DNA from 2 places in the Microbulbifer celer genome. Region 2 is predicted to be linked to the other one. Evidence: riboswitches for the same ligand, from Rfam matches in the RefSeq annotation. Region 2 holds a riboswitch; the other holds the start of a gene.
The links. Region 2 has a riboswitch for thiamine pyrophosphate ahead of thiC (phosphomethylpyrimidine synthase ThiC). Riboswitches for the same ligand answer to the same signal wherever they lie in the genome.
Positions count from the first base shown of each region.

Region 1: it holds a riboswitch for thiamine pyrophosphate, as region 2 does, so the genes downstream of both, LPW13_RS10570 (TonB-dependent receptor) here and thiC (phosphomethylpyrimidine synthase ThiC) in region 2, are expected to answer to the same signal.

Region 1 is NZ_CP087715.1:2,524,765-2,539,754, forward strand. Features, by position in the region: gene LPW13_RS10555 (helix-turn-helix transcriptional regulator) at 1-55, shown strand, start outside; gene LPW13_RS10560 (TonB-dependent receptor) at 234-2,426, shown strand; gene LPW13_RS10565 (M20 family peptidase) at 2,531-4,024, shown strand; TPP riboswitch at 4,165-4,279, shown strand; gene LPW13_RS10570 (TonB-dependent receptor) at 4,338-6,482, shown strand; gene LPW13_RS10575 (hypothetical protein) at 6,590-6,826, shown strand; gene pnuC (nicotinamide riboside transporter PnuC) at 6,845-7,483, shown strand; gene LPW13_RS10585 (choline/ethanolamine kinase family protein) at 7,426-8,349, shown strand; gene LPW13_RS10590 (iron-containing alcohol dehydrogenase) at 8,360-9,538, opposite strand; gene LPW13_RS10595 (aldehyde dehydrogenase family protein) at 9,565-10,953, opposite strand; gene LPW13_RS10600 (glutamine synthetase family protein) at 11,014-12,471, opposite strand; gene ppa (inorganic diphosphatase) at 12,744-13,280, shown strand; gene LPW13_RS10610 (RES family NAD+ phosphorylase) at 13,831-14,829, shown strand; gene LPW13_RS10615 (hypothetical protein) at 14,936-14,990, shown strand, end outside.
Region 2 is NZ_CP087715.1:2,305,470-2,320,459, forward strand. Features, by position in the region: gene LPW13_RS09660 (CmpA/NrtA family ABC transporter substrate-binding protein) at 1-1,209, shown strand, start outside; gene LPW13_RS09665 (ABC transporter permease) at 1,311-2,300, shown strand; gene LPW13_RS09670 (ABC transporter ATP-binding protein) at 2,358-3,254, shown strand; gene LPW13_RS09675 (alginate export family protein) at 3,335-4,552, shown strand; gene LPW13_RS09680 (HesA/MoeB/ThiF family protein) at 4,858-5,637, opposite strand; gene thiE (thiamine phosphate synthase) at 5,658-7,190, opposite strand; gene LPW13_RS09690 (thiazole synthase) at 7,232-8,089, opposite strand; gene thiS (sulfur carrier protein ThiS) at 8,094-8,297, opposite strand; gene thiO (glycine oxidase ThiO) at 8,288-9,370, opposite strand; gene thiC (phosphomethylpyrimidine synthase ThiC) at 9,572-11,509, opposite strand; TPP riboswitch at 11,670-11,768, opposite strand; gene safD (sulfoacetaldehyde dehydrogenase SafD) at 12,024-13,391, opposite strand; gene LPW13_RS09715 (sulfite exporter TauE/SafE family protein) at 13,424-14,185, opposite strand; gene LPW13_RS09720 (acetyl-CoA carboxylase carboxyltransferase subunit alpha) at 14,385-14,990, opposite strand, start outside.

The DNA.
Region 1 (14,990 bases), 220 kb from region 2:
ACAGTTTCGGCAACGGCAGAGCGAAGCTTCCACGCCACCCCCAAAAACGATTTAAGTCATTGATTTAAATCACATTTTTAATTCGGATTTGCAAATCCGAACAGTGCATCCGGTTTATTTTGTGCGAGTTTCCAAACCCGGAAGCAACGCACCACCTCATCCCGCTATAAAGCTTCGACAAAAAACAACAACCATAAACCCGAGACTAATAACAACCTACGCTTGGAGAGCCTATGAAAGCCTCGCGATTCTTACCTCATGCCCTGGCCGCAGCGGTCGCTGCACCGATCACTCCCCTGGCATTGGCGGCAGAACTGGAAGAAGTTACCGTAACCGCGCAGAAACGCAGCCAGCGCCTGACAGAAGTACCCATCGCCATCACCAGCTTCGGTGCCGAGAATATTGAGGAAACCGGCATTCGCCAGTTGCGCGAAGTGGCCGAGTTTATCCCCAACCTCTCAATCAGCTCCGGTAAAGATTTCGATTCCACCGTCAGTATCCGCGGTGTGGGTGCCAACAGCCGTAATATCGGCTTCGATACCCGTGTCGGGGTCTACCTGGACGGCGTCTATCTGGGGCAATCCCCGGCACTGAACCAGGAGTTGCTGGATCTGGAGCGCATCGAGGTACTGCGCGGCCCGCAGGGGACCCTGTTCGGCAAGAACACCGTCGCCGGCGCCATCAACCTGATCTCCCGCCAACCCGGCAACACCCTGGAAGGCGGCATCAATATCGAGTACGGCAACTTCAACACACGGCAGATGTCCGCATCCTTGAGCGCACCGCTGTCCGACAGTCTGTTCGCAAAAGTGGCCCTGAGCAGTCAACAACGTGACGGTATCCAGGACAACCTCCTGACCGGCAACGCGCTGAACGAGCAGGACGGAGACGCCTACCGCGCCCAGCTGGTCTACGATGCCGGCGGCAACTTCACCGCCAACCTGGCAATTGATGGCACCGACGCGGAACGCCTGACCTACGTCGGCGAACCGGTAACCGATACGTTCGGTATGACACCGGATACCGCGGCTCCACAAGACGACACCGTGGCCATGAACCACGACCCGCTGGAAGCCCGTGAAATCCGCGGTAGCGCCCTGACCATGAACTGGGATCTGGCTTCCGGGTTTGCTATCAAGTCCATCACCGCCGTGCGGGATACCGAAATTTTCTATCGCAACGATGTGGATTACGCACCGCTGGATCTCGCCGAGCTGCGCTATGAGGACAGCTACAACCAGGTGACCCAGGAGTTCCAGCTGGTCTCCCCGGAAAGCGAAGATCTGCAGTATGTGGCCGGCCTCTATCTGTACCAGCAGGAAGGTGACAGCCTGCGCCAGATCGTCAGCACCCCCACCGCCGCCATGCTGTTCGGCACCAACCCCGAGGTTCCGGTTACCACCGACGGTACCGTGGATACCAGCAGCTTTGCGGCCTTCATGAACGGTAGCTACCGCCTCACTAGCCAGTGGAAACTCGGTTTCGGTTTCCGCTACTCGGAAGAAGAGAAAGACGTGGACTGGCGCATCGACGGCTCTGGGTCCGGCGCCTTCGCCATGGGTACCGGCAGCGTTGACGACCGCCGCACCGACAGTCACTTTTCTCCCAATGTGGTGCTGAACTACGATTTCACCCCCTACATTCACGGCTACGCCAAGTACGCCGGCGGCTTCAAGAGTGGCGGTTACAACCTCGACTTTATCGGCCAGAGCGACCTGAATGCGGGTATCGATTTCGACAAGGAAACCGTGGATAGCGTTGAAATCGGCCTGAAGGGTACCGCCCTGAATCGCAGCCTGAGCTTCAACCTGGCCGCTTTCCAGTCCGATTACACCGACTATCAGGTGAACCAGTTCATCGATCTCGGTGAAGGCCGCACCTCCATTTCCATCCGCAATGCAGCGGAAGTGGAAACCCGCGGCCTGGAGGCAGAGTTTACGTACAATGCCAATGATTACCTGCAACTGAACGCGGCCTTCGGTCTGCTGGATGCGGAATTTGCGGACTACCCCGGCGGCGGTGCCGGCGGTGCGGATGTCTCCGGTAACAAACTGCCCGGCGCGTCGGATTACACGGTGAACCTGGGTGCCCAATACCGCTATCCAATCATGTCCATGGGCGTAGAATTTATGGCGCGCGTGGACTACTCCTTCCGCGATGACTATTACAACACCGCGGACAACGAGCAGTACCGAACCCTGATGAGCGGTGACGTGGTGCAATACGGCTGGGTGGACGACATCGAGCTGGTCAACGCACGTATTGGCGTAATCAGCGACAGTGAAAGCTGGAGTGCCTCCCTGTGGGCACGGAACCTGCTGGACGAGGAGTACCTCACAGATACGTCCCGCGACTTCTTCGGTACCCTGACGCACTTCAAGGGCATGCCGCGGACTTACGGACTGGAAGTGGGTTACCGCTTCTGACCCTGTTTCCAGCCAAACCGATCCGTATCAACCCACCCCCGCGGTGGGCTGATACGGAATCAACAAAACCTATAACAACGTTAAAAACCCATTGAGATGTTTTCATGAAGAAATTGTTGATGGGGCTCGGTGCCATACTGGTCGCACTGGTGGCCATTGTGCTGGTGCGCACCGCAGTCTATAGCCCCACTGCCCAGTCGCCCGCCGGTGCGACGCAGACACCACGCTCTTTCGATCCGCAATTCGACGCCCAGCAGATCGCCGGCAATCTGTCGCGAGCGATTCAGTTTCAGACCGTTTCCTCCGAGCTTCAAGAAGCTGAAACCCAAGCGCAATTCGAGCAGTTTCTCGACTGGCTGGCGGCAACCTACCCACAGGTACACTCAGCACTGGAGGTAGAGCAGCTGGGAATACAGCCGGAGCAACCCTACACCCGGCTGTTTACCTGGACCGGCAGCGATCCGTCCCTGCAGCCGGTCATGTTTTCCGCCCACTATGATGTGGTCCCGGTTATCCCCGACACCGAAGACGAATGGCAACACCCACCCTACAACGGCACAGTGGACGATACGCATATCTGGGGCCGGGGCGCACTGGACGACAAGAGCGCCGCAATCGCCCTGATGGAGGCCGCGACACAGATGCTGGCAGAAGGCTTCCAGCCCCGCCGTACCCTCTATATCGCCCTCACCAACGATGAAGAAATCGGCGGCCCCAGTGGCACCGCCGCGGTGGTGAAAAAATTCAAAAACGAAAACGTGCAATTGGCCTGGACCCTGGATGAAGGCTCCTTCGTACTGCGCGGGTTCGTCCCCGGCGTTGACCGGGACGTGGCGAGTATCAATGTGGCAGAAAAAGGGTTCCTCACCCTGGACCTGGTCGCCAGAGGCGAGGGAGGCCACTCCTCCATGCCGCCGCGGGAAACCGCCGTAGACACCCTGGCCAGTGCCCTGATGAAGCTGCAGGCTTCGCCGATCGCCGGTGGGTTGGAAGGCCTGAGTGCGGAAATGTTCGATGCCATCGCACCTTACATGTCGTTTGAGAAGCGGATGCTGTTCGCCAACCGCTGGCTGTTCGGGGGGCTGATCGACCGCGCACTCAGTGCCAACCAGGGCACGGCGGCCATGTTGCACACCACCGTCGCGCCCACCATGCTGCGCGCCAGTGTGAAGGAGAATGTACTCCCCATTGAGGCGGTCGCCACCATCAACTTCCGCCTGCACCCGCGGGACACAGAACAGACGATCGTGGATTACCTGAACGCTACCATCGATGATCCACGGGTAACGGTGCAGGTTCGCGACAGCCGCGCGCCATCCAGGGTATCCAGTACCGGGCACGCGGGTTATCACGGTATCGAAGAAGCAACGCACAGTACCCACAACCACGTCATCACCGCACCTGGACTGACAGTGGCCGGTACCGACAGCCGCCGCTACCAGGCGGTGGCCGACGACAACTACCGCTTCAATCCCATGGTGGTAACCCGCGATGACATCAAGGGCTTCCACGGCACCAACGAACGCATCACCATCGACAATATGGTCAAAGCAGCCCGATTCTATAGCCACCTGATGGAAACCACCGGCAACCCGTAATCCCCCGCCCCTTTTCCCGGGAACTGACATCTTGGACGTCAGTTCCCGGCCCTCTCCACTTCTGTTACCATCGCGTCCGAATATGCCAGTGACAATAACTGGCTAGCAGTAACACCCGGTACCAGTAACACCTAGTACCAGTAACACCTAAGGGGTGGCCCCGGCCTGAGATGCCGCCGGATCGAAAGATCCCGCGTGCAAACCCTTGAACCTGATCCGGTTAATACCGGCGTAGGAATAGGTAGTCCTTTAGCAGTCCTCCTCTTCGCGTCGCACACCGGGTCTCTTTCAATTTTTTCCCCGAGAGAGAGCCATGCCTCAAACGTTCACCAGAAAATCACTTGCCGCCAGTATTGTCTTCGCCAGCGCGGTGTCTGTCGGCGTGACCGCAACTGCGGAAACACCCGAAAACGCGCCGCTGGAAGAAGTAGTCGTCACCAGTCAATTGCGCGAAGCCACACAGCTGGAAACTCCAACCAGTGTCAGCGTGCTGGATGAAAAAGTGATCGAAGCGCGCGGCGCTCACAACCTGGAGCAGCTGCTGAACCTGGCCCCCAATGTCAATTTCTCCAGCGGCGCCTCCCGCGGCCGCTTTGTACAGATTCGCGGTATCGGCGAGCGCAGCCAGTTTATCGACCCGGTGAATCCGTCCGTCGGCCTGCTGATCGACGGCATCGACTTTACCGGCCTCGGCCTCGCCGCCAGCACCCTGGATATTGATCAGGTGGAAATCCTGCGCGGCCCCCAAGGTACCGTTTACGGTGCCAATGCCCTCGCCGGCCTGATCACCATGACCAGCAATGCGCCCACCGACACGCCATTTGCCAGAGTCTCGGCGGAAGTGGCGGAGTACGGCAGCCACACCGTTTCCGCAGTCAGTAGTGGGCCACTGTCGGACAAGCTGGGTTACCGGATCGCGGTGCAAAACCAGCAGTCCGATGGCTATATAAAAAACCGCTTCCTCGATCGCGACGACACCAACAATATCGATGAGTCTGTGGTGCGCGGCAAATTGCGTTACCAGGCCAGTGACGATCTGCAGCTCGATTTCTCCCTGCTGCATCTGGATATCGACAACGGCTACGACGTCTTCACCCTGGACAACTCCCGCAATACCCTCTCCGACGCACCGGGGTGGGACCGGCAGGACACGCTCGCCGGCGCCGTCAGCAGCCTGTGGACCGGCAGCGACCTGTTCAGCGTGAAATCCGTGCTGAGTGTGGCGAGCTCGGATACCGAATACGGCTACGACGAAGACTGGGTCTATGCCGACTTCCATCCCTGGGGATATACATCCACCGACAACTACCTACGCGATCGGGACAACGTCAGCGCCGATGTGCGCTTTATCTCTACCGAGCAAACCCGACTGTTCGGCGACAGTACCCGCTGGGTAGCGGGCCTCTATCTGCGCGACGAGGAAGAATCTCTCGAGCGCAACACCACCTTCACAAGCCAGTTTGATACACAAAACACCGCGCTGTACGGACAGTTCAACACCGAACTGACAGACCGCCTTACCCTGATTACCGGCCTGCGCTTTGAACAACGTACGGCGGACTACGCCGATTCTCTCGCTGTAGATAGCAGTACTGACGAGGACCTCTGGGGCGGCAACGTCACCCTGGAATTCAGCACCGCGGACAACACGCTGATCTATGCCACGGTTTCCCGCGGCTACAAAGCGGGCGGCGTAAACGGTCGTATTATTTCCGCCTCCGAGAGCAACGCCCAGATCGGCAGCGATGTATTCACCTTCGATACCGAGCATATGCTCAACTACGAGCTGGGACTGAAAGGCAGCTGGCTGGAAGATCGCCTGCAGGCACAGGTTGCCGCGTTCTATCAGGACCGCAGCGATGTGCAGGCCAAACAGTCCATCTTCGATCCGGACAACTTTTCTTTTGACGACTTTCTCGCCAATGCCGCCGGCGGCAACACCACCGGCCTGGAAATTGAAACCAGCTATCAGGCCAGCAACAAGTTACGCCTGTTCGCCACTGCCGGTTGGCTGAATGCGGAATTCGAGGATTTCATCAGCACTTCGCACGTGGATGCCCGCAACGACAATACTGGCGAGGTGAGCCCGCTCAATCTCGACGGCCGCGATCTGGCCCACGCCCCCAACTACCAGTTTTTCACCGGCGCGGAATACGCACTGACGGCAAACCTGACCGCCCGCCTGGAGGTGGAAGGCAAGGACGACTTCTATTTCTCCAACAGTCACAGTGCAAAGTCTACGGCCTATGAACTGGTCAATGCACGTTTGACCTATCGCGGTGACGACTGGGACCTTTCCCTATGGGGACGCAACCTCACGGATGAGACCATCTATACCCGCGGTTTCTATTTCAGCAATCAGTTCGGCAACAACCCGGCCAACAACTATGCACCGGAAGCCTACTACCAGCTGGGTGAACCGCGTGTTGCGGGTGTATCTGCGAGCTATACTTTCTGATTTTGTACAAACTGATTTCCTGAAAACTGAATTTCTGATAACTAGCGGAGCCGAATACTATGGAGTCTTCAACCGAGCCGACTCTTAGACTGTCCGTGGAGATCAGCATGTACCCGTTACAAGACGAGTACCTGCCGGCCATCAAGGACTTTATCGAACGCCTGAATAATCACCCGGAACTGCAGGTGATCAGCAATACCATGAGTACCCAGGTATTCGGGGATTACGATCCCCTGATGGATATGCTGAAAGCGGAAATCCGTACTTCCTACGAACAGTTTGGTCGTGCGATTTTCGTGTGCAAGTTTATCGACGGCGACCTGAACCCCAGTCTCGGCGTGTGATTCCGGAGCACAACAAGAATGTTCAGCCCGGAAGTGCGTGATGCCATTGTCACCTCACTTGCAGCCATGTCCCTATGGGAAGTGGCCGCGGTGATACTCGCGCTCGCCTACCTGATTCTGGCGATGCGGGAAAATATCCTGTGCTGGTACGCGGCCTTTGCCAGCACGGCGATTTACCTGTTCCTGTTCTGGGATGTCAGCCTGCTGATGGAGTCCGCACTGCAGGTTTTTTATCTATTGATTGCCGTTTACGGTTGGTGGCAGTGGCGCAGCCGGTCCGGTCAGAAAGCATCGTTACATATTCACCGCTGGTCACTGCACCGACACCTGTACACGTTCGCCGGAATTGGTCTTCTGACACTGATGTTCGGGTTTGTGCTGGATAAATACACCAGCGCGGCCCTCCCCTACCTGGACTCATTCACTACCTGGGGAGCGGTCGTGACCACTTACATGGTCACGCGTAAGGTGCTGGAGAACTGGCTCTACTGGATTGTGATCGACGGGGCTGCCATTTACCTGTATATCGACCGCGAGCTGTATCTCACCGCGCTGCTGTTTGCGCTCTACGTGGTTCTGGTGATTATCGGGTTTTTCCAGTGGCTGCCGTTGTACCGGCAACAGAACCCGTCAATGGAACCGTCGGCTACCGTATGACCGCCCCCGCCGCCCCGATTCCCGAAGATTGGCAACTCTGGAGTACCCTCACGCCGACATTGATCAGGCCTCTCACCAAAGGGCTGACCAATCGCAGCTTCCTGCTGCTGTGCGGCAGCCGGGAGTTGGTCCTCCGGGTCAACTCTCCCATTGGCACAGAGCTGGACCTGGACCGCCGCGCCGAGGAACAGGCACTGCGCCTCGCAACCGATGCCGGATTATCTGCGCCCCTGGTTTACTGCGACCCCGAATACCGTTACCTGGTAACCGAGTATCTGGGGGAAAGACGTTGGCACCTGTCAAACAGGGCATCCATCGCGCAACTCGCCACCCTACTGCGCGACATCCACAAACTGCCCACCATCGATGCGCGACTGGACATCAACGCCAAAGTCAGCAGCTACTGGCAGTCGATGGCTCCCGCGACTGCATTTACGGACACGCTTGGTACCGCGGAACAACAGGTTCAGCAACATATCGATTCGGCGCTGGCACTGGCGAGTGGCGACGTGCTTACCCATAACGACCTTCTGACAGACAACCTTATTGTCGCCCCTGGTGGCAGGCTACTGGCGATCGATTGGGAATACGCGGGGATGGGCGACCCGTTTCATGATCTCGCGGTCGTCACTGAGGGCCTGAGCTTCACACCCACGCAGCAACAGTCACTCTTGCTGGAATACTTACAACGCGCACCCTCCAAAAGAGACGTGCAGCGGCTGCATCACTGGCAGGTAATCTATAGATACCTGTGCGTACTCTGGTATGGCGTGCAGGCAGCGAACAATACATCATTCTGTGAATCGACCGCGGTCACCACCCAATTGGGAAGACTGAAACAAATCATCTCTCAGCGGCCTATCTGATCCGCAAGCGCTATCCCCCTGTCAGCTGCCCCTCGCAGGCCTGCAGGAAAATTCTGCGGTAATCGTGCGCGTCAAAGGCAACGGGATTGCCGCCAGCGGCGGGATCCTTCGCCGCCATTTCTCCCACCTTTTCTGATGCTGCCGGTTGGATACCAATCTCTCCCAGACTGTTGGGAATGCCCAGATCAGTACGTAACTGCAGTACCCAATCCAGTACGCCGCCGAACCCGGGCTTCGGTAGATCCAGATAGCGCGCGAGCCGCTCCATGGGCTCGCCGATCACACGCTCATTCGCCAGTAACACGTACGGCATCAGGATCGCATTCAGTAAGCCGTGGTGCGCATCAAACAACGCACCCAGCGGGTGTGCCAATGCGTGCATTGCGCCGAGCCCACGCTGAAAAGCCGTCGCCCCCATACTGGAGGCAACCAGCATCTGCATACGCGCCTCGATATCATTGCCATCGACAAAAGCGCGCGGCAAATACAGGCTGACCAGGCGCATAGCCTCCAGCGCAATGCCCTCTGCCATCGGATGAAAGTTGGGCGCACAGAAAGCTTCCAGATTATGTGAAAGCGCATCCATTCCCGTAGCGGCGGTGATATTCGCCGGCAGACCCACAGTCAGTTCCGGGTCCAGAATCACCTGCTCAGGCAGCATTCTGGGGTGAAAGATAATGCGCTTTAATTGCGCGTCCTCATCGGTGATCACCGAAGAGCGCCCCACCTCGGAACCGGTGCCGGCGGTAGTGGGTACCGCAATCACGGGTGCCATGGCATCTTCATTGACCCGCAGGTAATTGTCCGCCTCATCCTCAAAGTCCCACAAAGGGCGGCTCTGGCCTGCCATCAGGGCAACAGCTTTGGCCGCATCCAGTGCGGAACCGCCACCCACCGCGAGCACGCCATCGTGCTCGCCGGTGCGAAATACCGTGAGCCCTTCATTCACATTCTGGCCACTGGGGTTGCCCTTGATATTGGCAAACATCTCCACCCGTAGGCCACTCTCTTCACAACCATTGAGAATGTTGTTGATCATCGGCAGTGATGCCAACCCAGGATCGGTCACCAGCAGCGGCGCCCGCACTCCGAACTCGAAACAGAGCGCCGGCAGTTCCCGTACCCGTCCGGCGCCGACGCGGATGGCGGTGGGATAGTTCCAGTTTGCAGAGAGACGAATCTCGGTCATGACAGGTTCCGTTGGAAGAGAAGGACTCAAACTATTGTTTTCAGGTGGAAGGACTTCGGGCGGGTAACATGTTCAAACCCGACACTGGAAAGCGTGCAGCCGCGGCCAGAGTTTTTGACCCCGGTCCAGGCCAGCTGTGGATCGAGATAATCACATCGATTCAGAAACACGGTGCCGGTCTGTAGCCGGTCGCCCAGTGCAATTGCCGTCTCCACATCACTGGAATAAATGGCCGCGGTAAGCCCGTATTCACTGTCGTTCATCCACCGCAGTGCTTCCTCATCATCCGTTACCGCCATTACCCCCAGCACCGGCCCAAATGATTCTTCATTCATCACACGCATGGTGTGATCGACACCGGTCAACAGCTGTGGCGCCATATAAGCACTGCCGCGCTGATCCATGGCAAAGGCGCCATCATCAATATGGGCGGTTGCCCCCTGCTGTACGGCCTCATCGATCTGATCGCGGACAAAATCCGCGGCCCCCGCCCGCACCAGCGGACCAAGGGTTGTCGCTTTTTCGTCCGGCCGCCCCAGCCGGTATTGTTGAATCAACTGTGTCGCACACTCGACAAACTCATCAATGAGGGAATGATGCACATAGGCACGCTCGATACCGCAGCAGGACTGCCCGGAATTAAAGAAGGCGCCATCCACCACCGAGGCAACCGCGTAATCGAGATCGGCATCGGCCCGTATATAGGCCGGGTCCTTGCCTCCCAGTTCCAGCCCCATGGACATGAATCGCCCCGCCGCGGCGGTTTCGATAGCGGCACCGCCGGTCACCGAGCCGGTAAATGCCACATGCTGTACATCACTGCCAATAACGATCTGCTCTGCATCGCGATGCCCCAGGTGCAGATACTGGAATACGCCTCCGGGTAAACCGGCTTCGATAAAAGCTTCTACCATCCGCTCGGCACACAATGGCGTTTGTGCGGAATGCTTGAGCAAAACACTATTGCCGGCGAGCAGCGCCGGCACCACCGCATTGACGGCAGTGAGGTAAGGGTAATTCCACGGTGCGATCACCAATGAAACCCCCAAGGGCACGCGCCGGATAAAACGCAGGAAGCCGTCTTTCTCCTGCAGCTTGATCTCCGCCAGCGCGGACTCGGCGAGACCTGCCATCGCCAAAGCGCGCTCGGCGAAACCGTCAATCTCACCTCCAGCAAAAGCGATGGGGCGCCCCATCTGCCAACAGATCTCCTCCCCAAGTTCCAATTTCTTTTGCTGTAAAAGCGCTACCGCTCGCCTGACGACTTCCACTTTCTCACGCAAAGGCACACTCGCCCAATGGAGCTGCGCGCGCTCTGCCGTACTCAGCGCATTCTGGATTTCGTAGTCGGTCGCGAGAGGCCGCTCTACATACAGGCGATTATCAATTGGGGAAATGCAGCGCAGTTTATCCATGTAATCCTAAGGCTTCCTGCCGTCACCGGAACAATCCGGCGAGATGATTCCTAGAAGTTTCTAGATAATTTCGAAGTAACGCTTGAGCTCCCAATCGCTGATATGCCGACGGAACTCACGCTCTTCCCACTCCCGGCTCGCCGCATAGTGATCAACAAAATCATCACCAAACAGATCCCGGGCAATGGGAGACGCCCTGAACCGCTGTGCCGCATCCCACAAGGTGCGCGGCAACGCCAGTTCTGCGGGATGCTCTGTGGCATAGGCATTGCCACTAACGGGCGCGCCCGGCTGCCAGCCCTGCTCTATCCCATAAATACCGGAACCCAGGGCTGCCGCCAACGCAAGATAGGGATTGGCGTCAGCGGCACCGAGGCGATACTCCTGGCGCTGGGACTTGTCGCTCCCGGGGATCACCCGCAGCGCCGCGGTGCGGTTCTCGACGCCCCAGGTGGCATCGGTGGGCGCCCAGAAACCGGGAATCAAACGACGATAACTGTTGATCGTCGGCGCCACCATGCACAGAAGCTCCGGCATCAGACGCTGCTGCCCGGCGAGAAACTGACGCTGAATCTCACTCATCGTGTGGGGCGCGTCCTGCGCGAAGAAAGCCGACGTATTGTCTTTTTTACTGCGCAGCGACAGATGGATATGCCCGCTCTGACCGGGATAATCGTTGGACCACTTGGCCATAAAGGTGGCCATCAGACCGCGCCGCTCTGCCAGTACCTTGATAAAGGTTTTAAACAGCGCCGCCTTGTCGCCCGCGGATTCGACATTGTCTACCGTGATCGCTGCCTCGAGTACGCCGGGACCGGTCTCTGTGTGCAGCCCCTCGATGGGAAAGTCCATCTGCTGCGCCAGTTCGAGAATTTCGTGGTAGAGGTCCGAATGCACCGAATTGCGGATCATGGAATAGCCGAACCAACCCGGCGTGAAAGGCTTGAGATCGCGATACCCTTTGGCGCGGGCCGAGTCCGGGGTTTCATCGAACAGGAAGAATTCATACTCCAGCGCGCCATAGGGCAAAAAACCGGCCTGCTCGCACCGCCGAATGACCCGACGCAATATCGCCCGCGGACAGACCACCTCCGCCGCGTCGGAAAACTCCGCCAGGAACAGCAACATGCCATCTTCAAAAGGCACTTCCCGGCAGGTGTGCGGCAAAATACGCACCGGCGCATCCGGATACCCGGTGTGCCAGCCGGTATAACGGGCGTTGTCGTAGAGTTGATCCTGTACATCCCAGCCCAGCACCACATCGCAGAAGGCGAAGCCATGATCCAGCGCGGAAAAGAACTTTTCCCGGCTCATATATTTGCCACGCATCACGCCGTCGTTATCAAACAGGCCCACTTTGACGTGGGTGAGGCCGCGGGCTTCCACAATGCGCTTGGCATCCGCCACGTTGCGTACCTCACGTGGCGCAGGTGAGGACGGGGCGGCACTGCTTGTGGTCACGGGCGCGATGGAATCTGGCGACGGCGCCGATGAGGGTATCTCGGTGGATTCGTCCATGTGCGGTTCCTTTATTCTTACCACCATATTCTGACCACCCAGTCCTGCATCGAGGGCAATTCCCGAGCCCTCAGGCTGGCCGTGGATGGAGGGCCGGTATCCTGATTCTCAGCTTAGTCAATCCGTGCACATTTGGCGTCAACGTACATTTTTTAGTCAGAACGAGGACTTGTGAGGACCCGGGGCGGCTATGTAAGTGCCCGCTCAGGGTATATAATCCGGCCTCCAATTTTTAACCCACCATTTCGATCATTAATTAGTCAGGACCAGTAATGAGCTTCGACAAGGTTTCCCCAGGTAAAGAACTGCCCAACGATATCAACGTAATCATCGAGATCCCGGCCAACCACGATCCGATCAAATACGAAGTCGATAAGGACGCAGACGCGGTATTCGTAGACCGTTTCGTCGCTACTCCGATGTTCTACCCGGCCAACTACGGTTACGTCCCCCAGACCCTGTCTGAAGACGGCGACCCCCTGGACGTGCTGGTTGTTGCTCCTTACCCGGTAATGGTGGGTTCCGTAATCCGCTCCCGCGTGATCGGCGTGCTGAACATGACCGACGAATCCGGTGTTGACGCCAAGCTGCTGGCAGTTCCGCACACCAAGCTGACCAAGCTGTACGATCACGTGAACGAAATCGGCGACCTGCCGGAGCTGCTGATCAAACAGATCGAGCACTACTTCGAAAACTACAAGGCGCTGGAAGCGGGCAAATGGGTGAAAGTAGACGGCTGGGCCGATGCTGACGCTGCACGCAAAGAAGTAATGGCTTCCCGCGAGCGTTACCTGAAAGAAGAAGGCTGATCTCTCACCGGGATGCCGTTGCTGCTTTTGTAGCAACACCCTGGTGCACGCTGTTGAATCAATCCTCAACAGCCCCGAAAGCGAACCCCCTCGGTGGTTCGCTTTTTTATTGCCCGCTCAATAAAAAGTGATTGCAACCGATCACTCCCTTAGCGCCCTCCCCCGCTCGCCCCACCCTGATCGGTCATACATGACATTCCTGCATATATGAGCGCGGCAAGCCGTGTTCAGAAGCCTATGGCTCGTGTTCACGGAATGAGATACGCTAAGTACATGATTTAAAAATGAATTTGTACAAGGTGAATCACCACTCGAGCCCCAAGAACAAAAGCCCGAGGCTTCTTTTTCTGATTCGCTCAATGGTGAAATTACTTGTAAATTTTTGATTTTGTTGAAAGTTTCAAACTTAGATGTTTTTTGCGCCAGTGCACACAAGTCAGAACAACAAAAGCCTTAGGCGTGTGAATAAAACTGTTAGGTTTAGAATACTGGAGGCCACATTATCAATTACATTGCTTGCTCCGAGTGTTTCGAAGATCAAGGATTGCGCTTGGATGCATGGCGTCTTGGTGATGATGAAAAGTGCACTTGCGAAAATTGTGGAAATCCTCACGGTAGAAAGCTGAGTAAAGAATCGCTAAGTCGACTAGCTCACAGATTTTTCGTTTGGGGTTCGCTTCACAAGTGTGATTTTGGAGCGGCACCGGTAATTCAGTTTAATGAACATCAGAAAACTTCAATAAACGTATCGCAGTGGCTAAGAAATGACGTTCAGCTATTTGAGAAGCTACTAGGAATCGGTTTCTTTCATTATGGCCCAAGGCTATGGATGGTAGGTGAAGCTGAGCCACTAAAAGATCTGCAAGATGACAATATTCAGCACGAAATAATCGAGAGAATTTTTGAAGAGTACCCCACAAGAATTTTAAATAGTGATCACGAGTTATATCGAATTCGGAAATCACCAAAAACACCTATCTCTGAAAATGAGTACGATAGTCCTCCTATAGAATTCGCAGGCTCTGGTAGGTTGGATGACAAAGACTTTCCCGCACTGTATACATCTGAAGACTTAGATGTTTGCTTGCATGAATGTCGGGTTACAGCAGAAGATGATATATATTTAGCCACGCTTCAGCCCACTGCACAGTTAAAAATGTTAGACCTTACCGTGCTTATTAAAGAGGAGAATGTCACAGAATTTGAGAGCCTAGACCTTGCAATTCATATGCTTTTTTTGGCTGCTTCCCATGCTTACCCGATAACTCGAACAATATCACGGGAAGCAAAAGAAAGGGGATACGACGGTATTATTTATCCCTCATATTTTAGCTTGCTGCGTCTTGGCATTATGCCATTTCAAACAACATATGGGTTGTCTCATAGGAGAATCCCCCAATACCAAGAATATGAGCAAGGTACTGCCATCCCAAATGCTGCAATATTTGGCCATCCGATCTCGGAAGGAAAGCTAAATATAAAGTGTATTAATAGGCTTGTTTTAAGTCAGGTTGCTTATGATGTACGATTTGGGCCTGTTGAGAATTGAGATAAAACCTAACAAGGCGCTGCTGTCGGACAAATTTTCCGCTGCGCTCCAAATTTGCCGCAGAGCGCGGCGTTATGCACCAGTAGTTTGATAGTAAGGTTTAAATATGGAAGAAGAAGTAAATATTTTTAGCGCATTGCCAACGGATATGATTATATCTA
Region 2 (14,990 bases):
AAAGGGTTCTTTGAGGACGAAGGTCTTTACGTCACCATCGAAGCCCAGGCCAACTGGAAAGTATTACTGGATGGCGTTATCGATGGACGACTGGACGGCGCCCACATGCTGGCCGGACAGCCAATCGCCGCTACCATGGGATTTGGCACCGAAGCCGAAATCATCACCCCCTTTTCCATGGACCTGAACGGCAACGGCATTACCGTTTCCAACGCCATCTGGGAAGAAATGAAGCCCAATATCCCCAAAAGGGATGACGGTAAACCGGTACACCCGATCAAAGCGGATGCACTGAAGCCGGTAGTGGAGAAATACAAGGAAGACGGCAAGCCCTTCAATATGGGTATGGTATTCCCGGTTTCCACCCACAACTATGAACTGCGCTACTGGCTCGCGGCCGGTGGCATTCACCCGGGCTATTACGCACCACACAAAGGCGATATCTCCGGTCACATCGATGCGGATGCACTGCTCTCGGTAACCCCACCACCGCAAATGCCGGCAACCCTTGAGGCCGGCACCATTTACGGCTACTGCGTGGGCGAACCCTGGAATCAGCAGGCGGTATTCAAGGGTATTGGTGTCCCCGTGGTAACCGACTACGAAATCTGGAAAGACAACCCGGAAAAAGTCTTCGGCATCACCAGGGAATTCGCCGAGAAATATCCGAACACCACCATCCGTCTCACACGCGCACTGATTCGCGCCGCCATGTGGCTGGATGAGAACAATAATGCCAACCGCTCGCAAGCCGTTGAGATTCTCTCCCAGTCAAACTACGTCGGCGCGGACTACGAGGTGATTGCCAACAGCATGACCGGCACCTTCGAGTACGAGAAAGGCGACAAGCGTGAGGTACCGGACTTCAATGTCTTTTTCCGTTACAACGCGACCTATCCCTACTACTCCGATGCCATCTGGTATCTGACCCAGATGCGTCGCTGGGGGCAGATTCCTGAAGACAAGCCGGACGCCTGGTACAAGGAACTCGCAGCCAGGGTTTACCGCCCGGACATTTATGAAGCTGCCGCAAAATCCCTGATCGCTGAGAAGCTGGCAACTGCAGCGCAATTCCCTGACTTTGAATCCGAAGACGGTTTCCGCGATCCGCAGACACACTTTATCGATGGCATCGTTTACAACGGCCACAAGCCGAACGAATACATTGAAAAGTTTCCCATCGGCCTGAAGTCCGGCCAGAAACTCTGACACAACTCAAACTGCAAGTAGACGGCCCGCCCATCAAAGGGCGGGCGACAAGAATAACTCCGCTCATCAACGGGTTTTAACCACCAAGAGGTAAAAGAACCATGCTATCCACAACAGTGAATACACGGAAATGGCAGGGGCTCCGATTACCACAGCTGAACAGCAACATGATCGGTGGCGCTACACGGGCAGTCACGTTGCCATTGATCGGCATACTGGCTTTCCTTTTGTTGTGGTCGGTTGCCGCGCAAAGCATTGATACTTCACTGGGCAAGTTCCCCGGGCCAGGTGCAGTGTTCGAGCAGTTCGAAGCGCTGCATGAGGAACACCAACGCTCGCGGGAAAAAGAAGTCGCCTTCTATGAGCGCCAGGAGGTCCGTAATGCCAAGCGTGTTGCGGAAGATCCGAGCTATGAGCCAAAGATCCGCGATTACACCGGTAAGGAAACCTTTGTCGACCAGATCTTTACCAGCCTGATCACCGTCATGAGTGGATTTTTACTCGCGGCGGCCATTGCCATTCCACTGGGTATTACCGTGGGCTTGAGCCGTACGTTGAACAGTGCCATCAACCCCATCGTTCAGATATTCAAACCGGTATCACCGCTGGCATGGCTTCCCCTGGTGACCATGGTGGTATCAGCGCTTTACACCACCCCGGACCCGGCAATCGCCAAGTCTTTTCTCAATTCCATGATCACCGTCACCCTGTGCTGTCTGTGGCCCATGGTGATCAATACCGCGATGGGAGTTGCGAGTATCGATGACGACTTGGTGAACGTCAGCAAAGTACTGCGGCTGCCGGCGCTGCGTCATGTACAGAAAGTCGTCCTGCCCGCTTCCGTGCCAATGATCTTTGCCGGTATGCGCCTGTCCCTCGGTGTGGCCTGGATGGTGTTGATCGCCGCGGAAATGCTGGCGCAAAACCCGGGACTGGGAAAGTTTGTGTGGGATGAATTCCAGAACGGCAGCTCCGATTCACTGGCGCGCATCATGGCCGCGGTCATCGTCATCGGCTTTATCGGATTCCTGCTGGATCGCGGCATGCAGGCCCTGCAGAGGCTGGTCTCCTGGGACAACGCTGCGAACTGAAAACACTACTGCCCAACGTACCCGTTTATACCGACTGAAAATTACCTGGAGAAAGTCATGAGTGCACTACTGGACATCAGTCATATCGACATGGAATTCCCTACCCCGAAAGGCCCGTTCACCGCGCTGCAGGACGTGGACCTAAAGATCGAAAAGGGTGAGTTCGTATCCCTGATCGGTCACTCGGGGTGCGGTAAATCCACGGTGCTGAATGTGGTCGCCGGCCTGTATCAAGCCACCCGCGGCGGAGTCATTCTCAACGGCAGGGAAGTTACGGAGCCCGGTCCGGAGCGCGCTGTGGTATTCCAGAACCACTCCCTGCTGCCCTGGCTGACTGCGTTTGAAAATGTTGAGCTGGCGGTCAAGCAGGTTTTCGGAAAGTCCCGCTCAAAAGCGCAAATGCGCGAGTGGATTGAACACAACCTCAACCTGGTGCATATGGGCCACGCCATGCACAAACGTCCCGGTGAAATTTCTGGCGGCATGAAACAACGCGTCGGCATTGCGCGCGCCCTATCGATGCAGCCGCAGGTCCTGTTGATGGACGAACCCTTCGGTGCTCTGGACGCCCTGACCCGCGCGCATATGCAGGATTCCCTGATGGAAATCCAGGCGGAACTGAACAACACCGTCATCATGATTACCCACGACGTGGACGAAGCGGTGCTGCTCTCCGACCGTATTGTGATGATGACCAACGGCCCTGCGGCCACTATCGGCGAAATACTTAACGTAGACCTGGCTCGCCCGAGGGAACGTCTCGCCCTGGCAGATGACCCGACCTACAACCACTACCGCTCCCGGGTACTGAAATTCCTGCACGAGCGGCACGGTAAGCCGGATGTACCGGTTCCCTCAGCGAAAGCGCCGGAAGAAAAATTACAAAATGGTACGGCTTCTGCGGCCTCAGAAACCAACAAGGCGGAACAGGATTCCGTCGAACATGCGGCCTGATCGATCGGCTTTAACCGGGTCTGCATCCAGATTAAAAAACTCAAACAGCTAAGAGACTATAACTACACAAGGATCACGTTATGAAACCAACCCAATACAAGGCCCGTTTCGCCGTTTCGTCACTGGCGGCCATGATTGCTGCGGCGGCTGTGCCCGCAATGGCACAGGAAGAAGTTGAACAGGCGGCTCCCAGTGTCAGCAGCTTCAGTGATGCCCTGAGCGAGGGGGATGTGACCCTCGGCTTTCGCGGCCGCAGCGAGTTCGTCGACAGCGAAGGCGGCAGCGATGTCGATCTCACCAGTATCAAAACCCGTCTGACGTTCAGTTCTGCGAGTTATCAGGGACTGAGCCTGCTGCTGGAAATGGACGACGTCACCCATGTCACCGAGTTTGAAGGCGGTGTCGGCGACCCCGAAGGTACCGAGGTCAACCAGGCGCTGCTGATCTACAAGTTCGCCGATACCAGCCTCAAGTACGGCCGTCAGCGTATTCTGCTGGACAATCAGCGTTTCGTCGGCGGCGTGGGCTTTCGTCAGAACGAGCAGACTTACGATGGCTTCAGTGTTGCCAATACCAGCCTTGAAGACACCTCGCTATTTGCTGCGCGCGTTCGCAACGTCAATCGTATTTTCGGTGAAGACAGCCCCCTGGGGGATCACACCAATGACACCTATCTGCTGAACGCCAAGTATGCCGGCCTGCCGCTGGGTGTGCTGACCGGCTATGCCTACCTGCTCGATAACAAGGACGCCGCCGCCTTTTCCACCGATACCTACGGTGCACGCTTTGCGGGCAATGCCGGCGAATTCGGTTATACCGTCGAGTACGCCACCCAGTCATCTGCTGCCAACAATCCCGCCGATTACGATGCGGACTATCTGCTGGCCGAAGGCAAACTGAAATTGGGGCAGTTCACCCTTTCCGGTGGTTATGAGTTGCTGGGGGCAGATGGAGACAAAGGGCAGTTCATTACCCCACTGGCCACCCTGCACAAATTCCAGGGCTGGGCGGACAAATTTCTCGGCGGCGGCACCGGCAATATCCCCGGCGGTATTGAAGATGTGTACATGTCGCTGGGCACCAAGCTCGGCAACGTCAAACTGGCGGTCAACTATCACCAGCTCAACTCTGACGACAGCAGCGTTTCCGGCATGGACAGGCTCGGTAGCGAACACGGTTTTCTCGCCGCCACTTCCCTGGCTGGCGTCAACCTGAGCCTGAAGTACAGCAGTTTCACTGCCGATGACTACAGTACAGATACCGATAAATTATGGCTCACCGCCGCTGCCAACTTTTAAAGCGCACAGCCAAGTTCAAGGAATACAAGTTCAAGGAATTGACGAGTGCCCAACCCAAACTGCTCGTTGAGCGTTTGCCCGGCCCCCCGGCCGTAATGCTGTTTACTTAACGAAATTCTGCGCGAAGGTGGCGATGCCGGGTGTGGTCTTGCGAGACCGTCTGCGGCCAGGACGGCCGCAGCCGAGCCCCCAGGGATGGGTTCACGGCGTGTCTCGCAAGACCACACCCGGTAGCGGCACCGCCACTTAACAGCTTAAGTGAACAGTATTAGCCGCCCGGCCGGGCTTTTTTATTCACCGTCTCTTCAGTCTCCACATACTGCACAGGGCTGATTGACGGGTAACCGCAGTGCGCGCCACTCCAGCGTCTCTGCCTCAAACAACTGCAACCGGTTCAAGCTGGAAACCGACAAGCCCAGCAGCATCTTCAATGCTTCCAATGCCTGAGCGCTGCCCATCATACCCAGCGCAGGGCCGATCACACCGACGGTTGAGCAATTCTCCGCTTCCGGCACCTCCTCTCCCTGTGTGGCCGGCGATTTAGCGGGGGGAAACAGGCAGGCGTAACAGGGACTGGCAGACTTGCGAAAATCAAAGCTTACCAGCTGCCCGGAAAAGCCCCGCACCGAGGCCATGATTACCGGCACACGCGCATTTAAACAACAGCGGTTGATAATGTGGCGGATATTGAGATTGTCGGTACAGTCCAGCACCAGATCAAAAGACTGCTGATCCAGCAGCGCCGTCAGCCACGCCTCGTCCGCCATACGCGCATGCGCCTGCACGCGGATTTCCGGATTGGCAGCGGTCAACTGTTGTGCAGCCACCTGGGCCTTGGACTTTTCCCGGTGATTGGTCTTGTACAGCACCTGACGCTGCAGGTTGGAAATATCCACCGTATCACCGTCCACCAGATGCAGCTCACCGATGCCAGCGGCAGCGAGATACAGTGACGCCGGGCTGCCAAGGCCGCCCAGCCCCACGATCAGAATTTTCGCCTGGCCGAGCGTTTCCTGCCCTGCTTCACCCACCTGCGGCAGCATGATCTGACGGCTATAGCGCTGCAACTGTTTACGGCTCAACATCTGGCTCTACCCGTTATCCTTCAATTATTTTCCAGCACAGTACTCAGCTGTTTGACCGCCTGCCGGTAATCCGGCGCTTTTGTGACAGCGGTCACCACTGCAATACTACCAACTCCGGTAGCGGCAATCACCGGCGCGCGCGCCAGGTCGATGCCACCAATGGCCACCAGGGGATAGCCCGGCAGCAGCGCGGCCATACGCGCGAGCTTTTCCGGCCCCTGCAGCTGGCCACTCATATCCTTGGTATTGGTGGCGTAAATGGCACCGATGGCCAGGTAGCTGGGCCGATACTGGTAGGCGTAGAGCAACTCGAAAAAGCCGTGGGTACTGATACCGAGTTTGAGTCCGGCGGCCTGAATGGCCTTGAGATCCGCGTCCTGCAGATCTTCCTGCCCCAGATGCACACCGTAGGCCCCACACTCGATGGCGAGCTGCCAGTGGTCATTGATAAACAGCCGCAGATCGTAGTCACGGCCGATACTGACGGCCTGCTCGATCTGTCGACGAAGATCATCGCCAGGGCGCTTGATCCGCAGCTGCAATGTCCGCACCCCGGCCCGGGCGAGCTTCTCGATCCATTCCACCGAGTCCACTACCGGATACAGGCCGAGGCGATGACTATCCGGCTGCGCAAATTCCGCCGCGTAACGGCTTGCCTGCTGTGCGCGGTAACACCCGTATTTTTTCGCCTGTTCACTGCCCTGGATCAGTACCCTGGGGAAATCCTCCAACTGATCCGGCCAGCCACAATGACCCACCGGGCCGGCACCGCCGCCTATATGCGCGTTGTTGCCGAGGCGCAGCCCGCGGCGCACATAGGCATTGGCCACCACACAGGCATCTTTCAGCGGATAACCCAGGGCGAGCAGTGCCGCAATCGCGGACGACAGGGTGCAGCCGGTACCGTGGGTATGCGGGGTATCGATTTTGGTACCGATCAACCAGTCTTCGGCGACGGCGTCGTCGACATTACCAGAGCCCCGACACAACAGGTCTGCGGTGGTACCGGGTTCAATTTCAAAATGGCCACCAGTGACCAGTAGTGCAGATGCGTGTTTTCCACGGACCTTGTGGGCAGCGGCGAGAATGGTTTCCGCAGTGTCCGCCTCAACCTCCGCCAACCACCCCAGCTCCTGGCTGTTGGGGGTAATCAGGGTACACAGGGGCAGCAATTCATCCAACACTGCCGCGGCGGTAGTGTCTTCAGTAAGCCGGCTGCCGCTGGTAGCCACGGCCACGGGGTCGTATACCACCGGTATCCTCTCGCCCCGCGCGCTCAGGGCCCGCAGAAACCCGGCAACCAACCTGACTTGCCCGGTATTTGCCAACAGGCCAATCTTGATCGCCGCGGGCCTCAGGTCGGCCATCAGGGCATCCAGTTGCGATTGCAACACGGCATCGGCAACCGCATTGATCGCAGGTACACCGAGAGTATTTTGCGCGGTATTGGCGGTAATGGCGCTACAGCCATACACGCCGAAATCGTGCATGGTGAGCAGATCCGCCTGAATACCGGCACCGCCACCGGAATCACTGCCAGCGATCGTCCACACGATCGGCCTTGAGGCAGTTGGGTGATTCTGTCCGGCGGCATTCATGCTTGTTCTCCGTCTTTCTCACCGACTTTTTGTCCGGCGCTGACGGTCTGCTGCCAGAACGGCATATCCAGCATTGGGGTACTGGGGCTCGCAGTCTGTCGCTGTAACATCAAACCGGCGTTATGCGCCGCGCGGCCGGACTCGACGGCGAGCCGGAATGCCTCAGCCATCAGCACCGGGTTCTGCGCCCTGGCAATGGCGGTATTCAGCAGCACCGCATCAAAGCCCATCTCCATAGCCTCTGCCGCCTGGGACGGTGCACCGATACCGGCGTCGATGATCATTGGAATATCCGGCAGGCGTTCGCGCAGGGTCTGCAGGTTGTACTTGTTCATCAGCCCGCGGCCGGTACCGATGGGCGAGCCCCAGGGCATCAGCACCTCACAGCCTGCGTCCCGCAGCCGGGTGCACACCACCAGATCGTCGGTACAGTAAGGCAGCACCTTGAAACCGCGTCGCACCAGTTCCCGTGCGGCTTCGATCAGCCCGTAGGGGTCCGGCTGCAGATTGTAATCGTCACCGATGACTTCCAGTTTGAGCCAGTCAGTACCGAAGATTTCCCGGGACATTTCCGCCAGCGCGATCACTTCTTTCGGCGTTTTACAGCCAGCAGTATTCGGCAGTAACTGACAGCCGGATTCGCGGATATAGTTCCAGATCATTTTCCCCTGCTGCTGTTCCGGGCTCTGGCGACGCAGTGACAGGGTAATGATTTCCGCACCGGAGGTGGCGACGGATTCGCGCATGATCGCCGGTGACGGATAGAGCGCGGTCCCCACCAGCAGGCGGCTGTTAAATGCTTTGCCGTAGAGTTTCAGGGTGTCTGGCTTTTTGTATGGTGTCGTTTCCGTCATTACATCAACCTCCCACAACCGGCGCGACAACATCGAGGCTGTCGCCATCTTTCAGAATCACTTGCCGATAGGTGGCACGGGCAACAAAATCGCCATTCAGGGCAACGGAGAAAGTTTCCCCGGTATAACCCAGTTGCTGCAGCAGATCGGCAAGCGTCACGCCGATCGGTTCCACAGTGATATTTTCTCCATTGACCATCAGTTGCATGGGGTCACCTGTTTGTCTGTAATCATTTCAATTTGTGTCTCGACCTGTTGCACCAGTGTCGGTGCCAGCAGGTAGCCGTGGCGGAAAAGTCCGTTGACGCGGATCAGGCCAGGGCTGGATTGCACCACTGGAAGATTGTCCATGGTGGCTGGGCGGCAATTGACCCGGGTTTCGATCACGCGCGCTTCGGCAAACGCGGGGTGGATGGAATAGAGCGCAGAGGACAGTTCCATGGTGGAGCGCAGGGAAATCGGCGAGAGATCGTCGCTTTCGATTTCGGTGGCACCGATAACGGTTTGATTGTTTGCCCGCGGTACGGCATAGAGCTGGTAACGGGGATGTAGCAGTCGCACCGGACGGTGCAGGTGCACTTCCGGGGTTTCCACCACCATGACCTCTCCCCTGACGCCGCGCAGCCCCTGAATTTGTTCACGGGCACCGAGGCCGCGGGTGTCGATGACGAGGTCGAAACTTTCCCGGGAGGTTGCTGTGACGATGGTGTTTTCTTCGCAGTCTACCTGAGTGTTTTCGCGCAGGGTTACCTGATTCTGCGCAATGGCTTCGCGCAGTGCGGGTAGTAGTTTGCGGTTGTCGATGTCGGCTTCGGGGCCGAGGTAGAGGCCCTGGTCAAAGCGGTCGAGGTCTGGCTCGAGGTTTTGCAGGGTCTGATGTTCCAGCCACTGCAGTTGGTTCTGGTTTTCTGGAGGAAGTTTTGCGTTGAGTTCCTGCTGGAATTGCAGGAGTTCGTTGCGATCCTGTGGGTGGGCGACGAGGATGCTGCCTTTTTGCCGGTAATCGACCGGTATTCCGGTTTGCTGTTCCAATTGTGTTGCCCATTGGGGCCAGTGTTGCAGGCTTTGCAGGCCCAGCTGGTAGATGGGCGGGGGGCAGTGGAACAGTTCCGACAGTGGGGAGATCATGCCGGCGGCGGTGTGGCAGGCACCGGTTGGTTTTTCCAGGGTTCCGGAATCAAACAATGTGATCTGGTGCCCCTTATTCGAGAGACACCAGGCTAATAGCCGGCCCATCAGACCGGCTCCTGCTATTGCGATGTTAATTTGGTCTGGTGCCACTTGTGATTCCCGTGGTCCGTGCTTGGCAAGTTAATGGGCGGCAGTGCTACGGGTAAGCCTTCGCCAGACACGAGCTAGGCGCCCCCCCTCAACCCATCCACGGGGGCTCTTCTAAAACGTCCCTGTTTTAGAAGGTCTGGCGAAGGCTTACCCGCATCACTGCCTTATCATCAGACAAGGCATGTTCTTTCGAGTACGGGGTTAGCCTTTGTGATACAGCTCGGCCCCCATATCCTTGAACTTGATCGCCATCTCTTCCATGCCCTGCTCCGCTGCCTGTTTTTCTGCTTCCAGTTTTTTGGAATAGTCCCGAACGTCCTGGGTAATTTTCATGGAGCAGAATTTCGGGCCGCACATGGAGCAGAAGTGGGCGACTTTGCCGGATTCTTTGGGCAGGGTTTCGTCGTGGTAGACGCGCGCGCGTTCCGGGTCGAGGCCGAGGTTGAACTGATCTTCCCAGCGGAATTCGAAGCGGGCTTTGGAGAGGGCGTCATCGCGTTTGTAGGCGCGTGGGTGTCCCTTGGCGAGGTCGGCGGCGTGGGCGGCGATTTTGTAGGCCATGAGGCCTTCTTTTACGTCTTCTTTGTTGGGCAGCCCGAGGTGCTCTTTCGGGGTTACGTAACAGAGCATGGCGCAGCCCATGCTGCCGATCATGGCGGCGCCGATGCCGGAGGTGATGTGGTCGTAGCCGGGGGCGATGTCGGTGGTCAGTGGGCCGAGGGTATAGAACGGGGCGCCGTGGCAGTGGTCCAGCTGCTCGTCCATGTTTTCCTTGATCTTGTGCATTGGCACGTGGCCGGGGCCTTCGATCATGGTCTGTACGTCGTGTTCCCAAGCGATTTTGGTGAGTTCACCGAGGGTGTGCAGTTCGCTAAACTGGGCCTCGTCGTTGGCGTCTGCGATACAGCCGGGGCGCAGGCCGTCGCCGAGGGAGAAGCTGACGTCGTAGGCCTTTAAGATTTCACAGATTTCCTCAAAGTGGGTGTAAAGGAAACTTTCTTTGTGGTGCGAGAGGCACCATTTGGCCATGATGGAGCCGCCGCGGGAGACGATGCCGGTAACGCGTTTGGCGGTCATGGGTACATAGCGCAGCAGTACGCCGGCGTGGATGGTGAAGTAGTCGACGCCCTGCTCTGCCTGTTCGATGAGGGTATCGCGGAACACTTCCCAGTTGAGGTCTTCAGCTACGCCACCGACCTTTTCCAGGGCCTGGTAAATGGGGACGGTGCCGATGGGGACCGGAGAGTTGCGCAGGATCCACTCGCGGGTTTCGTGGATATTCTGGCCGGTGGAGAGGTCCATGACGGTGTCACCGCCCCATTTGATGGACCACACCAGCTTTTCCACTTCCTCTTCGATGGAAGAGGTTACTGCGGAATTGCCGATATTGGAGTTCACTTTACACAGGAAGTTGCGGCCGATGATCATCGGCTCCAGTTCTGTATGGTTGATATTCGCCGGGATGATGGCGCGGCCTTCGGCGACTTCCCGGCGTACAAATTCGGGGGTGATTTGCTCCGGGATATAAATACCGTCGCGGGCTTTTTGATAATCCGCATCGCTCAGCTGTTCGGCCAGTTGCGCGCGGCCCATATTCTCGCGGATGGCGATAAATTCCATTTCCGGGGTGATGATGCCCTGACGCGCGTAGTGCATCTGGGTGACGTTTTTTCCCCGTTTGGCTTTGCGCGGATACGGCAGGTTTTCAAAGCGGATATGGTCGAGGCCCTGATCGGCCATCCGTTTCTGGCTGTAGGCGGCCTGGCGGGTGTCGAGGACTTCAGTATCGCCGCGAGCTTCAATCCATGCCTGGCGCAATTTGGGCAGGCCGTTGTGTACGTTGGGTGTGTAGTCGGGGTCTGAATAGGGGCCGGCGGTATCGTAGACACGCAGGGGTTCGTTGGGTTCGAGGATAGGGTTTTGTTCATCGCCACCAACGAGGCTCTGGCCGAGGCAGATTTCACGGACACCGACTTTTACGCTCGGGTCTTCGCCTTCGATATACACTTTGCGGGAGTTGGGGAATTGCTGGGCGGTGAGGTTGTCCAGGAATTCTTTGGCGCTTTCGCGTTGTTCGCTGCGGCTGCTTTTTTTAGTGCTTTTAGCGGCGGTTTGTTTCGGCTCGGTAACCTGAGACATGCTGACCCCTTGCGTTGTGATCCTTATGAGTTGGGATAACTTGCGGGGTGCGGTTCTCTATTCAGAATTCAGAGAGCACTCATTAAGTGCGCGCTGGGAGGGCAGGTTTTGGGCGTGCAGGTGTTCAGTGTGTGAACGGTTCAACAGCTCAAAATTGAAAGCGAATTCAGATCTTGTTTCCTACGCGGGGGTTACCCCGATCAGGTTCAACGGATCTCGCTACTGCGATCTCAGCCCGAAGGCACTCCGACAAGTTGGAGCCGAGTATAGGGGATGATTTGCCGTTTGAATAGGAACAGGCACGACGAATTGTGAATCGGGGCGGGTTGCTGGTCTTGTGGCAGTTAGGTTTTAAGCTATTTTTGTGGCGGCACCGCCACCGGGGATGGGTTCGCAAGACACGCCGTAAACCCATCCATGGGGGCTCTTCTGCGAGGTCCCTCTCGCAGAAGGTCTTGCGAACCCATCCCCGGTGTCGGCACCTTCGCTTCATGCCATATTGCTTCGACAGCAGTTAGATCACCAACGTTTTCTGGTAACTCATCTCACGAATGGCGTACCGCACGCCCTCTTTGCCGATGCCACTCTCTTTCACGCCCCCGAACGGGAAGTGTTCGGCGCGGAAGCCGGGGCCGTCGTTGACGGCCAGCAGGCCGACGTCGAGTTGGTTGTACAGACGTTTGGCCAGGGCCAGGTTCTGGGTGAAGACGCCAGCCTGTAGACCAAACGGTGAGTTGTTGATCAGAGCGATCAGCTCGTTTTCATCGTCGAACTTGCGCAGCGGTACTACGGGGCCGAAGGTTTCCTCTGCAACAATTTCGGCGTCGTCAGCGACATTGTCGAGGATGGTGGGCCACAGGATGTTGCCCTGGCGTTGATGGCCGAACAGAACGCGGGCGCCGGCTTTTACGGCGGATTCGATGCGGTTTTCTACTTCGTCCGCGGCGGCGGTGTGGATGAGGGGGCCGACGAAGGTGTCGTCTTCGGCGGGATCACCGACTTTGAGTTTGGCGGTGGCGATGACGAGTTTTTCGGCGAACGCGTCGAAGACTTCGCTGTGTACGAACAGGCGTTTTGCGGCGGTGCAGCGCTGGCCGGCGGTGGCGAAGCGTTGGTTGATGGTGGCCTTTACTGCGGCGTCGAGGTCGGCGTCGGGCATGACGATCAGTGGGTCGTTGCCGCCGAGTTCAAACAGCATTTTCTTGTAGCCGGCATTGGCGGCGATGGCGTTGGCGGCGGCGGTGCCGCCGGTGAAGTTAATGGCCTGGATCTGGGGATGAGAGACGGCGAAGCTGGTGGCTTCGATATCCGGGATCAGCATCTGCAATACGGATTTGTCCATGCCGGCTTCATAGCAGAGCTCTACCAGCAGTCCAGCGGAACGCTTGTTCTGCGGGCCAGGTTTGAACAGGATGGTGTTGCCGGCGGCGAATGCGGGGCCGATTTTGTGCACGGCGATATTGATCGGGAAGTTGAACGGGGTGATGCAAAGCACGGTGCCCAGGGGTTTCCACAGTACCACGCCGACTTTTTCCCGCATTGGCGGATAGGCATCGGAGTCCAGGGCTTCGCCATTGATGGCACGGGCTTCCATGGCGCTGGCGAGTGCGGTGTTGTAGGCGCGGTCGATTTCTACGCGGCTGTCGCTGATGGTTTTTCCGGTTTCTTCGGTAATCAGGCGCGCGAGATCGTCTTTGCGATCTTGCAGCAGTTGCGCGAGCTTCAGCAGAATATTGGAGCGCTCGAATGCTGGCGTGGACTGCTGGTTCTTGCGGCCCGCCACCAATGTATCAACGGCTTGTGCAACCTGTTCCCGGGTATGGAAATCGTAGGCTTCGATCTGTTCGCCGTTGTACGGATTGATAATCTGATAGTCGGCCATGTTGAGTCCCTAAAAAATGTTTGTGCCGCCTCTTACGAAGTCAACAACTGGTAAACGATTCGCGCCCCGGCCACTAACAGTGCCGCACGCATCAGGTTGAAAAACAGCGCGCTGTCGATTCGATTCAGCAGGGCAATCCCGACACGGGTACCGATCACAGCAGCGACGGTCAGCAGCAGGATCAAACCCAGGTGATCAGAAAAGGCGAACCCCAGGTAAATAAACGCAGGCACCTTCAATGCGTGACACCAGGCCTGCATTACGGATTTATTCGCCACAATTTCTTTCGGCGTCATGTCCTTGCGTACAAAGAACGCCGCCAGCAATGGATCTACCGCTCCGGCGATAATCCCGAGGGTTCCCGTTGCAATACCCACCCAGAAAAAGCTGCGCGGCTGCAAACGGATTTCTGGCAACTTCTTCGGCTTGAACACCGTATAGAAAATCAAAACCGCAAGGAGAATCAGCGGCAGTTGCTGCCAATTCATATTCGCCAACCCCAGGGTCATGGCCGCGGAGCCGATCGTGCAACCGATAAAAAACGGGATGCACTGATCCCAACGGATATGCTCACGCACGTACACGATGCGGGCGAAATTGTTCAGCAGCTGCACCGCACCGTGTATCGGCACCAGCATACGCAGTGGTACCGCCACATTCAGCGCCGCAAACATCAGAATACCGCCGGCACTACCCGTCACCGCAGAGATAAATGCACTGATCACACAGACCAGCAACAACAGCCCCAGCGTCAGGCTCGGCGTCAAACCAGACAGTTCTCCCAATTCCGCCAAGACAGACCTCTACAGTGTTGGGTGATTTTCAGGGTGAGCGTTTCGGATTTTCAGAGATGGTCAGTCTATCCGCGAGGACAGTCGCAAACCCAGTAGTCGCGGGCCTGAAGCTGGTTATTTGGGGACACAAGAAGCCACAGGACACAAAAAAACCGGCTGAGCGCCGGTTTTTTTGTCACAGCTTTTAAAGCTTCTGATTTCAGCCGACCGTATTTCCGTAACTCATCAGCCGCTGATAACGCTTCTCCAGCAGCTCATCAATCGGCACCGCTGTCAGGCGATCCAGCTGTTCGGAAAGACGGTCCTGGAGACGGGAAGCCATCAGGTCCGGATCGCGGTGTGCTCCGCCCAGCGGTTCCTCGATAGTCTCGTCCACAATGCCCAACTCCTCGAGCACACTGGATGTCACCCCCATTGCCTCTGCAGCCAGCGGCGCCTTCTCTACGGTCTTCCAGATAATATTGGCGCAACCTTCCGGGGAGATCACAAAATAAGTGGAGTACTGCAGCATGTTCAACTGGTCGCCGACACCAATCGCCAGCGCACCACCGGAAGAGCCCTCACCGATCACGGTACAGATCACCGGAGTCCGCAGGTGTGACATCACCGCCAGATTCTTCGCGATCGCCTCGCTGATGCCGCGCTCCTCACTGTCGATACCGGGATAGGCTCCCGGCGTGTCGATCAGGGTCAGTACCGGCATTTTGAAGCGCTCCGCCATCTCCATGACACGCTGCGCCTTGCGGTAACCTTCAGGCTTCGGCATACCGAAATTGCGCTTCACCTTTTCGTTGACGCTGCGCCC